DNA from 2 places in the Streptomyces sp. NPDC008317 genome. Region 1 is predicted to be linked to the other one. Evidence: riboswitches for the same ligand, from Rfam matches in the RefSeq annotation. Region 1 holds a riboswitch; the other holds the start of a gene.
The links. A riboswitch is a leader RNA that binds a small molecule or an ion and turns the genes downstream of it on or off. The one in region 1 is predicted to bind S-adenosylmethionine.
Positions count from the first base shown of each region.

Region 2: linked by a shared signal. The riboswitch ahead of ACFY9V_RS06570 (aminotransferase class V-fold PLP-dependent enzyme) and the one ahead of thrC (threonine synthase) in region 1 are both predicted to bind S-adenosylmethionine.

Region 1 covers NZ_JBIBFQ010000006.1:429,350-435,141, forward strand. Annotated here, with positions in the region: gene ACFY9V_RS22090 (MoaD/ThiS family protein) at 257-532, opposite strand; gene thrC (threonine synthase) at 529-1,821, opposite strand; SAM riboswitch class I at 1,839-1,968, opposite strand; gene ACFY9V_RS22100 (glucosyl-3-phosphoglycerate synthase) at 2,174-3,142, shown strand; gene ACFY9V_RS22105 (trehalose-6-phosphate synthase) at 3,260-4,681, shown strand; gene otsB (trehalose-phosphatase) at 4,697-5,539, opposite strand; gene ACFY9V_RS22115 (DUF3263 domain-containing protein) at 5,611-5,792, opposite strand, start outside.
Region 2 covers NZ_JBIBFQ010000002.1:334,673-340,464, reverse strand. Annotated here, with positions in the region: gene ACFY9V_RS06580 (cytochrome bc complex cytochrome b subunit) at 1-1,419, shown strand, start outside; gene trpD (anthranilate phosphoribosyltransferase) at 1,596-2,660, shown strand; SAM riboswitch class IV at 2,772-2,888, shown strand; gene ACFY9V_RS06570 (aminotransferase class V-fold PLP-dependent enzyme) at 3,053-4,423, shown strand; gene ACFY9V_RS06565 (NAD(P)-binding domain-containing protein) at 4,420-5,316, opposite strand; gene ACFY9V_RS06560 (GNAT family N-acetyltransferase) at 5,371-5,792, shown strand, end outside.

The DNA of each region.
Region 1 (5,792 bases):
GGCGCTATGGCGGGGCATCTCGGACCGGACATACGTCGCCTATGCGACAATCCACACGTGAATTTGGCGATAAATCGCCGCACTGACCGTTCGCGGCGGCAACTTGCCCGTGGCAACAGTACAACCTTTCAACTACCGCCCCGGACACGGCCGTTCGGCCCGGTCCGGCCCCCCTACAGCACTGTGCCCCATCCACCGCAAAAGGGTGAACGGGGCACAAAACGGCAGGTGTAGCCGGGCCGTTACGGGAAGTTGATCAGCCGCCCGCTACCGCCGGAATGATCGAAACGCTCGCGCCGTCGGGGACAGCGGTGGCGAGACCGTCGGAAAAGCGAACATCGTCGTCGTTGACATAGACGTTCACGAAACGACGGAGTTTTCCGGTGTCGTCGAGAACGCGCGCCGAAATGCCCGCGTGATTCTTCTCCAGCGAGTCGATCACCTCGGCCAGCGTGCCGCCCTCGGCCGGAACCTCGGCCTGGCCGCCGGTGTAGGTGCGGAGAATGGTGGGGATACGAACAGAAGCACTCATGCGAGGCCAGCCTCTCGGAACGCGTCAAGGGTCGGGCGGATGGTGGCGGTCGGGCCGGTGGTCGGTGCCACCGCGTCCAAAGTCTTCAGTCCGTCGCCGGTGTTGAGGACGACGGTCTCGGCGGCCGGGTCGAGCTGCCCGGTCTCGATCAGCTTCTTCAGCACCCCCACGGTCACCCCGCCCGCGGTCTCCGCGAAGATCCCCTCGGTGCGCGCGAGCAGCTTGATCGCGTCCACGACCTGCTCGTCGTTCACGTCGTCGACCGCGCCACCGGTCCGCCGGGCGATGTCCAGCACGTACGGGCCGTCCGCCGGATTGCCGATCGCCAGCGACTTGGCGATGGTGTCCGGCTTCACCGGCCGCACCACGTCGTGCCCCGCCTTGAACGCCGCCGAGACCGGCGAGCAGCCCTCGGCCTGGGCGCCGTAGATCTTGTACGGCTTGTCCTCGACCAGGCCGAGCGCGATCAGCTCGCGCAGGCCCTTGTCGATCTTGGTGAGCTGGGAGCCGGACGCGATCGGGATCACCAGGTTGTCGGGGATGCGCCAGCCGAGCTGTTCGCAGATCTCGTACGCCAGGGTCTTGGAGCCCTCGCCGTAGTAGGGCCGCAGATTGACGTTGACGAAGCCCCAGCCCTCGCCGATCGGGTCGCCGATCAGCTCGGAGCAGAAGCGGTTCACGTCGTCGTACGAGCCCTCGATGCCGACCAGTTCGCCGCCGTAGACCGCGGCCATGACGACCTTGCCCGCCTCCAGGTCGTGCGGGATGAACACGCAGGAGCGGAAACCGGCGCGCGCGGCGGCGGCGCCGACGGCGCCCGCGAGGTTGCCGGTGGAGGAGCAGGAGAGCGTGGTGAGGCCGAAGGTGCGAGCGGCCTCCAGGGCGATGGCGACGACGCGGTCCTTGAAGGAGTGCGTCGGATTGCCGGAGTCGTCCTTGATGTGCAGGCCGCCGGTGATGCCCAGTTCACGGGCGAGGTTGTCGGCCTTGACGAGCTTGGTCCAGCCCGGGTGGAGGTTGGGCTTGTCGGTGACGTCGGCGGGGACCGGCAGCAGCGGCGCGTACCGCCAGATGCTGGTGGGTCCCGCCTCGATCCGCTTGCGCAGCGACTCGGGGTCGCCGAGCGGCAGGTCGTACGCGACTTCGAGGGGCCCGAAACACTCCTCGCAGGCGAAGATCGGGCTCAGCGGGAAGCGGGTGCCGCACTCCCGGCAGGACAGCGCGGAGGCGGGTCCGAAGGGGGGAGTGCTGGTGCTGTCGTGGGTGCTGGCGACGGTCTGCACAGCCATGATGGCGAGGCCCTTTCTCCTCATCTTCCTTGTGACGTACGTCGCCACAAGACGGAATTGGCACCTTCCCCACCGTGTGACCTCGCGGTCGGCGGGAGGGTTGCCGGGGCTTCAACGGGCCGTTCCCTCTGCCCCTCTGGATGAGCGGTATGGCGCCTGCCCGCCTTCTGTGCGGCGGCGACGCGTTTGTCCCGCGCTACGACCCCCGGCATGCGGCGGTCATACGCGTTGTTCAAGACTGTAACCGACAAGCGTGACAGTTGAGATAGTCGTCCGAACGGCGAGATGGCCGCTGGGGCGGCCGTCCGGCTGGTTTCTGAGGGCTCCCACCGTACGAAAAGGGGACGGGATCGTGCTCGATGAGGTGGAGCGGTGGCTGGAGCGGCGGTCCTGGTCCGCCGCCGACCGGCCGCTCGACCTGCTGCTCGCCGCGAAGCGGGCCGCGGGGCCGCAGGGCACGGTCAGCGTGGTGCTGCCCGCGCTCGACGAGGAGGCGACGGTCGGCGAGATCGTGGCGACGATCCGCCGCGACCTGATGACCGACGAGGTGCCGCTGGTCGACGAGCTGGTCGTGGTCGACTCCGGCTCCCGCGACCGTACGGCGCAGGTCGCGGCGCGGGCCGGGGCGCGGGTGGTGCAGCGCGACGCGATCCTGCCGCGGCTGCCCGCGCTGCCCGGCAAGGGTGAGGTGCTGTGGCGGTCGCTGCTGGTCACCCGCGGCGAGATCGTCTGTTTCGTGGACGCGGACCTGCGCTCGTTCGACTCGCGCTTCGTGTCGGGGATCGTCGGGCCGCTGCTCACCGAGCCGGACGTGGAGCTGGTCAAGGCGATGTACGACCGGCCGCTGGAGACCGGCGGCGCGGTGGTGCCGGCGGGCGGCGGGCGGGTCACCGAGCTGGTCGCCCGGCCGCTGCTCAATCTGCACTGGCCGCGGCTGGCGGGCTTCGTCCAGCCGCTGGGCGGGGAGTACGCGGCGCGGCGCTCGCTGCTGGAGCGGCTGCCGTTCCCCGTCGGGTACGGCGTGGAGCTGGGCATGCTCATCGACGCCCTGTCCCTGGCGGGGCTCGACGCGCTCGGGCAGGTGGACGTGGGCGTCCGGCACCACCGGCATCAGGACGGGCAGGCGCTCGGGCGGATGTCGGCCGCCATCTATCGCACGGCGAGCCTGCGGCTGTCCCGGGCGCCCCTGGTCCGCCCCCGCCTCACCCAGTTCCACCGGGACCCCTCCGGGGGGTTCACCCCGCTCACCCACCCCGTCGACGTCGACGAACGCCCGCCCATGGCCCACCTCCCCGAATACCTCGCCCGCCGCGCCGCCTGACGGCTCCCCCGCCAGGCGCCCGCGCCGCCGGGGCCGCGGGGCTGACCGGCGCGGTCTCCTACGGAGCAGGAGGGTCCACGACGTTTGGGGCGGAGCCCACGCGGCTAGGCTGGCGGCATGGTCGAAACGCGTGCGGCACGGATTCTGGTCGCTTCGAATCGGGGGCCGGTTTCGTATGCGCTGGGGGACGACGGGGAGCTGAGCAGCAGACGCGGCGGCGGCGGCCTGGTGTCGGGCCTGAGCGCGATCGGACCCGAGGCGGACGCGGTGTGGGTGTGCGCGGCCCTGGGCGAGGGCGACCGTGAGGCGGTACGGCGCGGGGTCGGCGAGCCGGGCGCCCGGATGATCGCCGTCGAGGAGAGCGTCTTCGAGGCCGCGTACAACGACATCGCCAACTCGGTGCTGTGGTTCGTCCACCACCTGCTCTACCAGACGCCGTTCGAGCCGCTCTTCGACGAGGACTTCCGCGGCCAGTGGGCGGCGTACCAGGCGTACAACGAGGCGTTCGCCGAGGCGCTGGCGGAGGAGGCGGCGGACGGCGCGCACGTCCTGGTGCAGGACTACCACCTGTCGCTGGTCCCGGCGCTGCTCCGGGCCCGCCGCCCCGACCTGCGGATCGGCCACTTCACGCACACCCCGTGGGCGCCGCCGGACTACTTCCGGCTGCTGCCCGACGACATCGCCGCAGAACTGCTCGAAGGCATCCTCGGCGCGGACCGCGCCGCGTTCCTGACCCGGCGCTGGGCCGACGCCTTCGCCGCGTGCTGCGTCAGCGTGCTGGGCGCCACGCTCGGCGACGACGGCCGGGCGGTCACCCACCGCGGCCGTACGACCCGGCTCGGCGTGCACGGCCTCGGCGCCGACGGCGACTTCCTGCGCGAGCGCTCGCACCGCCCGGACGTCGCCGAGCGCATCACCCGGCTGCGGTCGGAGACGGGTGCCGACCGCAAACTGATCGTGCGCGTGGACCGTACGGAACTGTCCAAGAACATCGTGCGCGGCCTGCTCGCCTACCGGCAGCTCCTCCAGGAGCACCCCGAATGGCTCAGCCGGGTCGTCCACGTCGCCTTCGCCTACCCCTCCCGGCAGGATCTCGCGGTCTACCGCGAGTACACCGAGGGGGTCGCCCGGCTGGCCGAGGAGATCAACGCCGAATTCGGCACGCCCGACTGGCAGCCGGTGCTGCTCAAGGTCGACGACGACTTCGCCCGCTCCCTGGCCGCCTACCGGCTCGCCGACGTGGCCCTGGTCAACCCGATCAGGGACGGCATGAACCTCGTCGCCAAGGAGGTCCCCGTCGTCTCCGACAACGGGGTGGCCCTGGTGCTGTCCCGCGAGGCGGGCGCCTTCGCCGAGCTGGGCGACGACGCGATCGTCGTCAACCCGTACGACATCCGCGAGACCGCCGCCGCCCTGCACACGGCCCTCACTCTCCCGGAGGCGGACCGCGCCGAGCGCACCAAGCGCCTCGCCGACGCGGCCACCGCGCTCCCCCCGTCCCGCTGGTTCCTGGACCAGCTGCACGCCCTGGACGGCTGAGCACCGGGTCCGGGCTCAGTCCAGGGCGTCCGCGAGGGCGTCGAGGAGGGAGACGACGCCCTCGGGGCCGGGGACGGCGAGGTCGGCGGCGCGGAGGACTTCCTCGGGCGTCTCGGGCGCGGCGCTGGCGACGAGCAGGCCGGGCAGGCCGTCCTCGCGCAGGGCCTGGACGGCGGCGAAGGCGGCGAGGTCGCCGAGGTCGTCGCCCGCGTAGAGCACCGAGCCGGCGCCGACCTCGCGGAGGTAGGCGGCCAGGGCGACGCCCTTGTCCACGCCGGGCGGGCGCAGTTCGAGGACGAAGCGGCCGGGCTCGACCATGAGGCCGTGCCGGGCGGCGAGTTCGGCCAGCGGACCGCGCAGCGCCTCGAAGGCGGCGTCGGGGTCCTCGGCGCGGCGGGTGTGGACGGCGACCGCGCGGCCCTTGTCCTCCACCCAGGTGCCGCGCCAGGCGCCGTTGCGGTCGAGGAAGCCGGGCAGCTCGGCGCGGACCGAGGTGACGCCGGGGTGGTCGCCGGGGGTGTGGACGGAGCCGGTGGGCGCGTCCCAGCGCTCGGCGCCGTAGTGGCCGAGCACGACGAGGTGTTCGAGTCCCGCGACCCCGGCGAAGCCGCCGTAGCGTACGGCGACGCCCGCCGGGCGGCCGGTGACGACGGCGACGGCGGCGAGGTGCGGGGCGAGCCTGACGAGGGCGGGGACGGCGCCGGGGTGGGCGCGGGCCTGCTCGGGGTCGGGCACGATCGGGGCGAGGGTGCCGTCGAAGTCAAGGGCGACGACGGCGCGTTCCGGCCGCGCGAGCAGCGCCGCGAGACCTTCCTTTCCCTCGGGCGTGGTGGGGGCGGGGATGTCGGCGGAGGCCATGCAGCCGACCCTACCCGCGTCCCCCGGGCGCATGCCCGGCGTACGGTGGCACGCGCGCCCCGCGCGGGCCGTCAGCGCAGGTCGCGGCGGGCGTCGCGCTCCTTGCGCAGCCGGTTGACCGTCACCGGGTCGTGGGCGACGGCCCGGGGGTCGTCCAGCAGGGCGTTGAGGAGCTGGAAGTACGCGGTCGGGGACATGCCGAGGCGTTCGCGTATGGCCCGTTCGCGCGGTCCCGGTCCGGTCCAGGTGCGGG
Region 2 (5,792 bases), on a different contig from region 1:
CACCCCAGCATGAACGAGGTCGTCTACCACGGCCCGTACGCGCCGCTCCAGGGCGTGCGGATGTCCGAGGCGTACGCCTCCACCCTGCACATCAGCTTCGAGGTGCGCGGCGGTCTGCTGATCCGGCAGATCCACCACTGGGCCGCGCTGATCTTCATCGCGGCGATGATCGTGCACATGATGCGCGTGTTCTTCACCGGCGGTTTCCGCAAGCCGCGTGAGATCAACTGGCTGTTCGGCTGGACGCTGCTGTTCCTCGGCATGTTCACCGGCTTCACCGGTTACTCGCTCCCGGACGACCTGCTGTCCGGCACCGGCATCAGGTTCGCCGACGGCGCGGTGCTCGCCACCCCGGTGGTCGGCTCGTACCTGTCGTTCTTCCTGTTCGGCGGGGAGTTCCCCGGCCACGACATCGTCAGCCGGTTCTACTCGATCCACATCCTGCTGCTGCCGGGTCTGATGGCCGGTCTGCTGACCGCCCACCTGATCCTGGTCTTCTACCACAAGCACACGCAGTTCCCGGGTGCGGGCAAGACCGAGAAGAACGTCGTCGGCATGCCGCTGCTGCCGATCTACACCGCGAAGGCGGGCGGCTTCTTCTTCCTGGTATTCGGCGTGATCTCGGCCATCGCCGCGACCGTGTCGATCAACCCGATCTGGTCGATGGGACCGTACCGGCCGGACCAAGTGTCCACCGGCGCCCAGCCGGACTGGTACATGGGCTTCTCCGAGGGCCTGATCCGTGTGATGCCCGGCTGGGAGATCAACGCCTGGGGACACACACTCGTCCTGGGCGTGTTCATCCCGCTGATGGTCTTCCCGGTGGTGCTGGCGGCCATCGCCGTCTACCCGTTCATCGAGGCGTGGGTCACCGGGGACAAGCGCGAACACCACCTGCTGGACCGGCCGCGCAACCGCCCGGTGCGCACCGGCTTCGGTGTGGCCTGGCTGACCGAGTACTTCGTGCTGCTGATCGGTGGCGGCAACGACCTGTGGGCCACGCACTTCCACCTGTCGATCAACTGGATCACCTGGTTCGTCCGCGTCGGCTTCTTCGTCGCGCCGGTCCTGGCCTTCATCATCACCAAGCGGATCTGCCTGGGTCTCCAGCGGCGTGACCGCGACAAGGTGCTGCACGGTCGTGAGACCGGCATCATCAAGCGGCTGCCGCACGGTGAGTACATCGAGGTGCACGAGCCGATCTCGCAGGAGCAGCGGCACATCCTCACCGCGCACGTCCAGCCGGAGCCGATCGACGCGGGCCCCGAGGTGGACGAGAACGGCGTGGAGCGCAAGCTCAACCCGATCGAGAAGGCGCGGGCCAAGCTCTCCCGCGGCTTCTACGGCGAGCACAGCCAGATTCCGAAGCCCACGGCCGAGGAGTACGAGGAGATCACCAGCGGACACGGCCACCACTGAGCCGCCGCCGCTGAGCTGAGCCACCCACGGGCCGGGCCCGGGAATCCCCCTCAGGGGAGTCCCGGGCCCGGCCCTTCGGCGTCCGCCGTCCGCAGTGCGGGCAGGGAGCCGTCGGGCCCCGCGGCGCGGATAGGCTGAGCGCGCAGTTCCCCATCCCACCACCAGGAGCGTGGACCATGAGCGTTGTGACCCCGGCAGGCGGCGAGAGTCCGGCGACGCGGTCCTGGCCGGACGTGCTGACCACGCTGCTGGCAGGGCGGAATCTGGGTGGGGACGACACCGCGTGGGCGATGGACGCGATCATGCGCGGCGAGGCGAGCGACGTGCAGATCGCCGGGTTCGTCGTCGCGCTGCGGGCGAAGGGGGAGACCGTCGAAGAGGTCTCCGGCATGGTGCGGTCGATGTACGCGCACGCGAACACCATCGAGGTGCCCGGCGCGACCGTGGACATCGTCGGCACCGGCGGCGACCGGGCGAAGACCGTCAACATCTCCACCATGTCGGCGATCGTGGTCGCGGGCGCCGGGGCGAAGGTCGTCAAGCACGGCAACCGCGCCGCGTCCTCGGCCAGCGGCGCCTCCGACGTCCTGGGAGAGCTCGGCGTCAATCTGCAACTGACGCCGCAGCGGGTCGTGGAGGTCGCGGAGGAGGCGGGCATCACCTTCTGCTTCGCGATCAAATTCCACCCCGCGCTGCGCCACGCGGGCACCGCCCGGAGCCAGTTGGGGGTGGCGACCGTCTTCAACTTCCTCGGCCCGCTGACCAATCCGGCCCGGGTACGGGCGCAGGCCACCGGGGTCGCGGACCCGCGGATGGCGCCGATCATGGCCGGCGTGCTGGCCGAACGCGGCTCGTCCGCACTGGTGTTCCGCGGTGACGACGGCCTGGACGAGCTGACCACCACCGCCACCTCCCAGGTGTGGGTGGTGCGCGACGGCAAGGTGGAGCAGACCGCCTTCGACCCGCGGGACGTCGGCCTGCCCCTGGTGCCCGTGGAGGCGCTGCGCGGCGCCGACGCGGCCCACAACGCGGACGTCGCCCGGCGGCTGCTCGCGGGCGAGACCGGGCCCGTACGGGACGCCGTGCTGCTCAACTCGGCGGCGGCGCTGGTGGCCCTGCGGCCCGGCAGCGGGCCGTTGGAGGAGCAGATCGCGGCCGGTCTGGTGACGGCGGCCGAGTCGATCGACTCGGGCGCGGCGGCGGCGACGCTGGAGCGGTGGGCGGCGGCGAGCAACGCGTAATCGCCACTGTGGCGGAATTCGGATAGGTCCCCCGGGGACCGAGCACACGACGCTGTCCAATTTCTGGACGGCGTCTTGTGCGTTCGGCGCCTTGTGGCAGAATGCTGTCCAGGTCACGAGTGACAGCGTCAAGGCCCCGGCTCGCTGTCCGGCAACCCTCCGTCCGAGGCGGGGTGCCCCGGGTGATGACCAGGCCGTGAGCAGCGAGGCTCATGGCAAGCCGGACTTGGGGAGTTCTTTCATGAGCAAGCGAATGCGATAGGGCCTGTCGGCCCGGTTCCGCCGTTCCGCCTTTCGTTCGACGTTTCCATCCCGCGCTTCTGTACCGCGAGCCATTCCTTTTCGGCTTCAGATGTGCGGTGATTTCGCCTGCCGTAATCCGGGAGATCGCCATGACTGTGTCCATCGCTGCCACCGACCGTGAGATTTGTACCCCGCTGCCCGTTCTGGGCCGGGACGTCCTCGTGCCGCTCGTGACGGGCGGCGAAGTGACGTACGCCGCGCTCGACTACGCCGCCAGCGCCCCCGCGCTCCAGCGGGTGTGGGACGACGTGGCCGCCTACGCCCCCTACTACGGCAGCGTGCACCGCGGCGCCGGCTACCTCTCGCAGCTCTCCACCGACCTGTTCGAGCAGAGCCGGGTCACGGTCGCGGAATTCCTCGGCTGTCGGGCCGAGGACCAGGTGATCTTCACCCGTTCGACGACCGACTCGCTCAATCTGCTCGCCGCCGTCATCCCGGCGGGCACCCACGTCTTCGTCTTCGAGACCGAGCACCACGCCTCGCTGCTGCCGTGGCAGACGCGGGACGACGCGCGGGTCACCGTCCTGGGCGCGCCGCGGACGCCCGAGCAGGCCGTCGCCGCGCTCGACGTGGCCCTGCACGGCGCCCCCAAGGGGCCCAAGCTGGTCTGCGTCACCGGCGCCTCCAACGTCACCGGTGAGCTGTGGCCGGTACGGGAGCTGGCCGCCGCCGCGCACCGGCACGGCGCCCGTATCGTCCTGGACGCCGCCCAACTGGCCCCGCACCACCCGGTGGACATCGCCGCGCTCGACGTCGACTGGGTCGCCTTCTCCGGCCACAAGCTGTACGCGCCCTTCGGCTCCGGTGTCCTCGCGGGCCGCGCCGACTGGCTGCGCGAGGCCGAGCCGTACCTCGCGGGCGGCGGCGCCAGCCGCAAGGTCGCGCGGCGCGCGGACGGCGGAGTCGACGTCGAGTGGCACACCACCGCGGCGCGGCACGAGGCCGGGTCGCCGAACGTCATCGGCGTCTACGCCATCGCCGCGGCCTGCAAGGCGCTGACCGAGGCCGGGTTCGACCAACTCGTCACCCGTGAGCAGCGGTTGCTCGCCCGGCTGCGGGAAGGGCTCGCCTCCGTGCCCGAGGTGCGGGTGCTCTCCCTGTTCGGCGAGGACGCGCCCCGGGTCGGCGTGCTCTCCTTCGTCGTCCAGGGCTGGAACAGCTCGCACTTCGCCGCCGCGCTCTCCGCCGAGTACGGGATCGGTGTCCGCGACGGTCTCTTCTGCGCCCACCCGCTGGTGCGTACGCTCCTCGGCGCCGAGGGCGACGACCCGGGCGAGTGCGGCGCTCCCGAGGCCGCGCCCGGCGAGCGCGTCCTCAACGCCATCCGCGTGAGCTTCGGCGCGGGCACCCCCGAGGAGCACGTCGACCGCTTCGTCCACGCCGTCCGCACCCTCGTGCGCGACGGCGCCCAGTGGAACTACCGCACGGAGGACGGCCGCTGCGTGCCGGACAGGCGCTAGCGCCTGTCCGGCCGAACACGAACGGCGCCTTCGGTGCGGGACTCGATGGCCTTCAGGACGGCGATCATGTCCGCGGCCGGGTCGGTGGCGGCGGTCTCGGTGAACAGGGCGAGGCAGGTGTCGAGCAGGGGAGTGGCGGTGGCGGAGGCGCGGGCGGCCTCCGCGATGAGGCGGTTGTTCATGAGGACGTCGGCGGCGGCGGCCTGGACGGTGAAGTCGCGGGCGAGCAGCTTGGGGGACTTCATACGGGAGACGCCGCTGGCCATCGGCCCCGCGTCGAGCACGGCGAGGAACTGACGGGCGTCGACGCCGTGCCGCTCGGCGAAGTGGAACGCCTCGGTGAGCCCGGTGACCACGGTGATCAGGAAGAGGTTGACCGACAGCTTCATGAGCAGGGCGCCGGGCACCGGCCCGCAGACGAAGGTCTCGTGGCACATGGGCGCCAGCAGCGGCCGTACCGCTGAGACGACGGCGTCCTCGCCCGCGAGCATCGCCACCAGGCGGCCCGCCTCGGCCGGGGCGCGGGAGCCGGAGACCGGGGCCTCGACGTAGTGGCCGCCCGCCGCGCGGACCTCGGCTTCGAGGCCGAGCGAGTACTCGGGCGAGGTCGTGCCCATGTGCACGAGGGTGTGCCCCGCGACGTTCGCCGCGAAGGCGGGGGTGCCGCGGCCGAGGCAGGAGTCGATGGCGGCGCCGTCGGCGAGCATCACGAAGACGGTCCCGGCGCGGCGGAAGAGGTCGGCGGGGCTGTCGGCGGTTTCGGCGCCCGCCGCCCGCAGGGCCTCGGCGGCGGGCGCGCTGCGGTTCCACACCACCAGCGGGGTCCCGGCGCGGAGGAGATTGAGCGCCATGGGCCGGCCCATGACCCCGAGCCCCAGGAAACCGATGTCCACGACGCACCGCCGCCTCTCTTGCCGTTTATGACAGCCGTCATAATACTGGTCGTTATGACAGTGGTCATAGAGGGTGCGGAGCGGCGGGCGGCCGCTCCCGCCGACGGGATCGACCTGCTCAGGCCCGCCGACGCGGACGCGGTGGCCGCCCTCTTCGCGGCCTGCTCCCCGGAGACGGTCCGGCTGCGCTTCCTCGGCGGCGCGCGCGAATTCCCCCGCGCCCACCTGGACCGTCTGCTGGCAGGACCGCCCGCGGCGCACGACGCCGTGGTCGCGTACCGCGGCGGCCGGGACCGCCTGGTGGGAATCGCGGGCTTCGCGGCGGACGACACCGCCGGGCCGGGAACCGGTGGCGAGCTGGGCGTGCTGGTCGTGGACGCCTGGCAGCGCCGGGGCGTCGGCACCGCCATGGTCGGCCTGCTGCTCGCCCGCGCGCGGGCCAGGGGCGTCGAGCACGTGACGGTGAACGTCCCGCA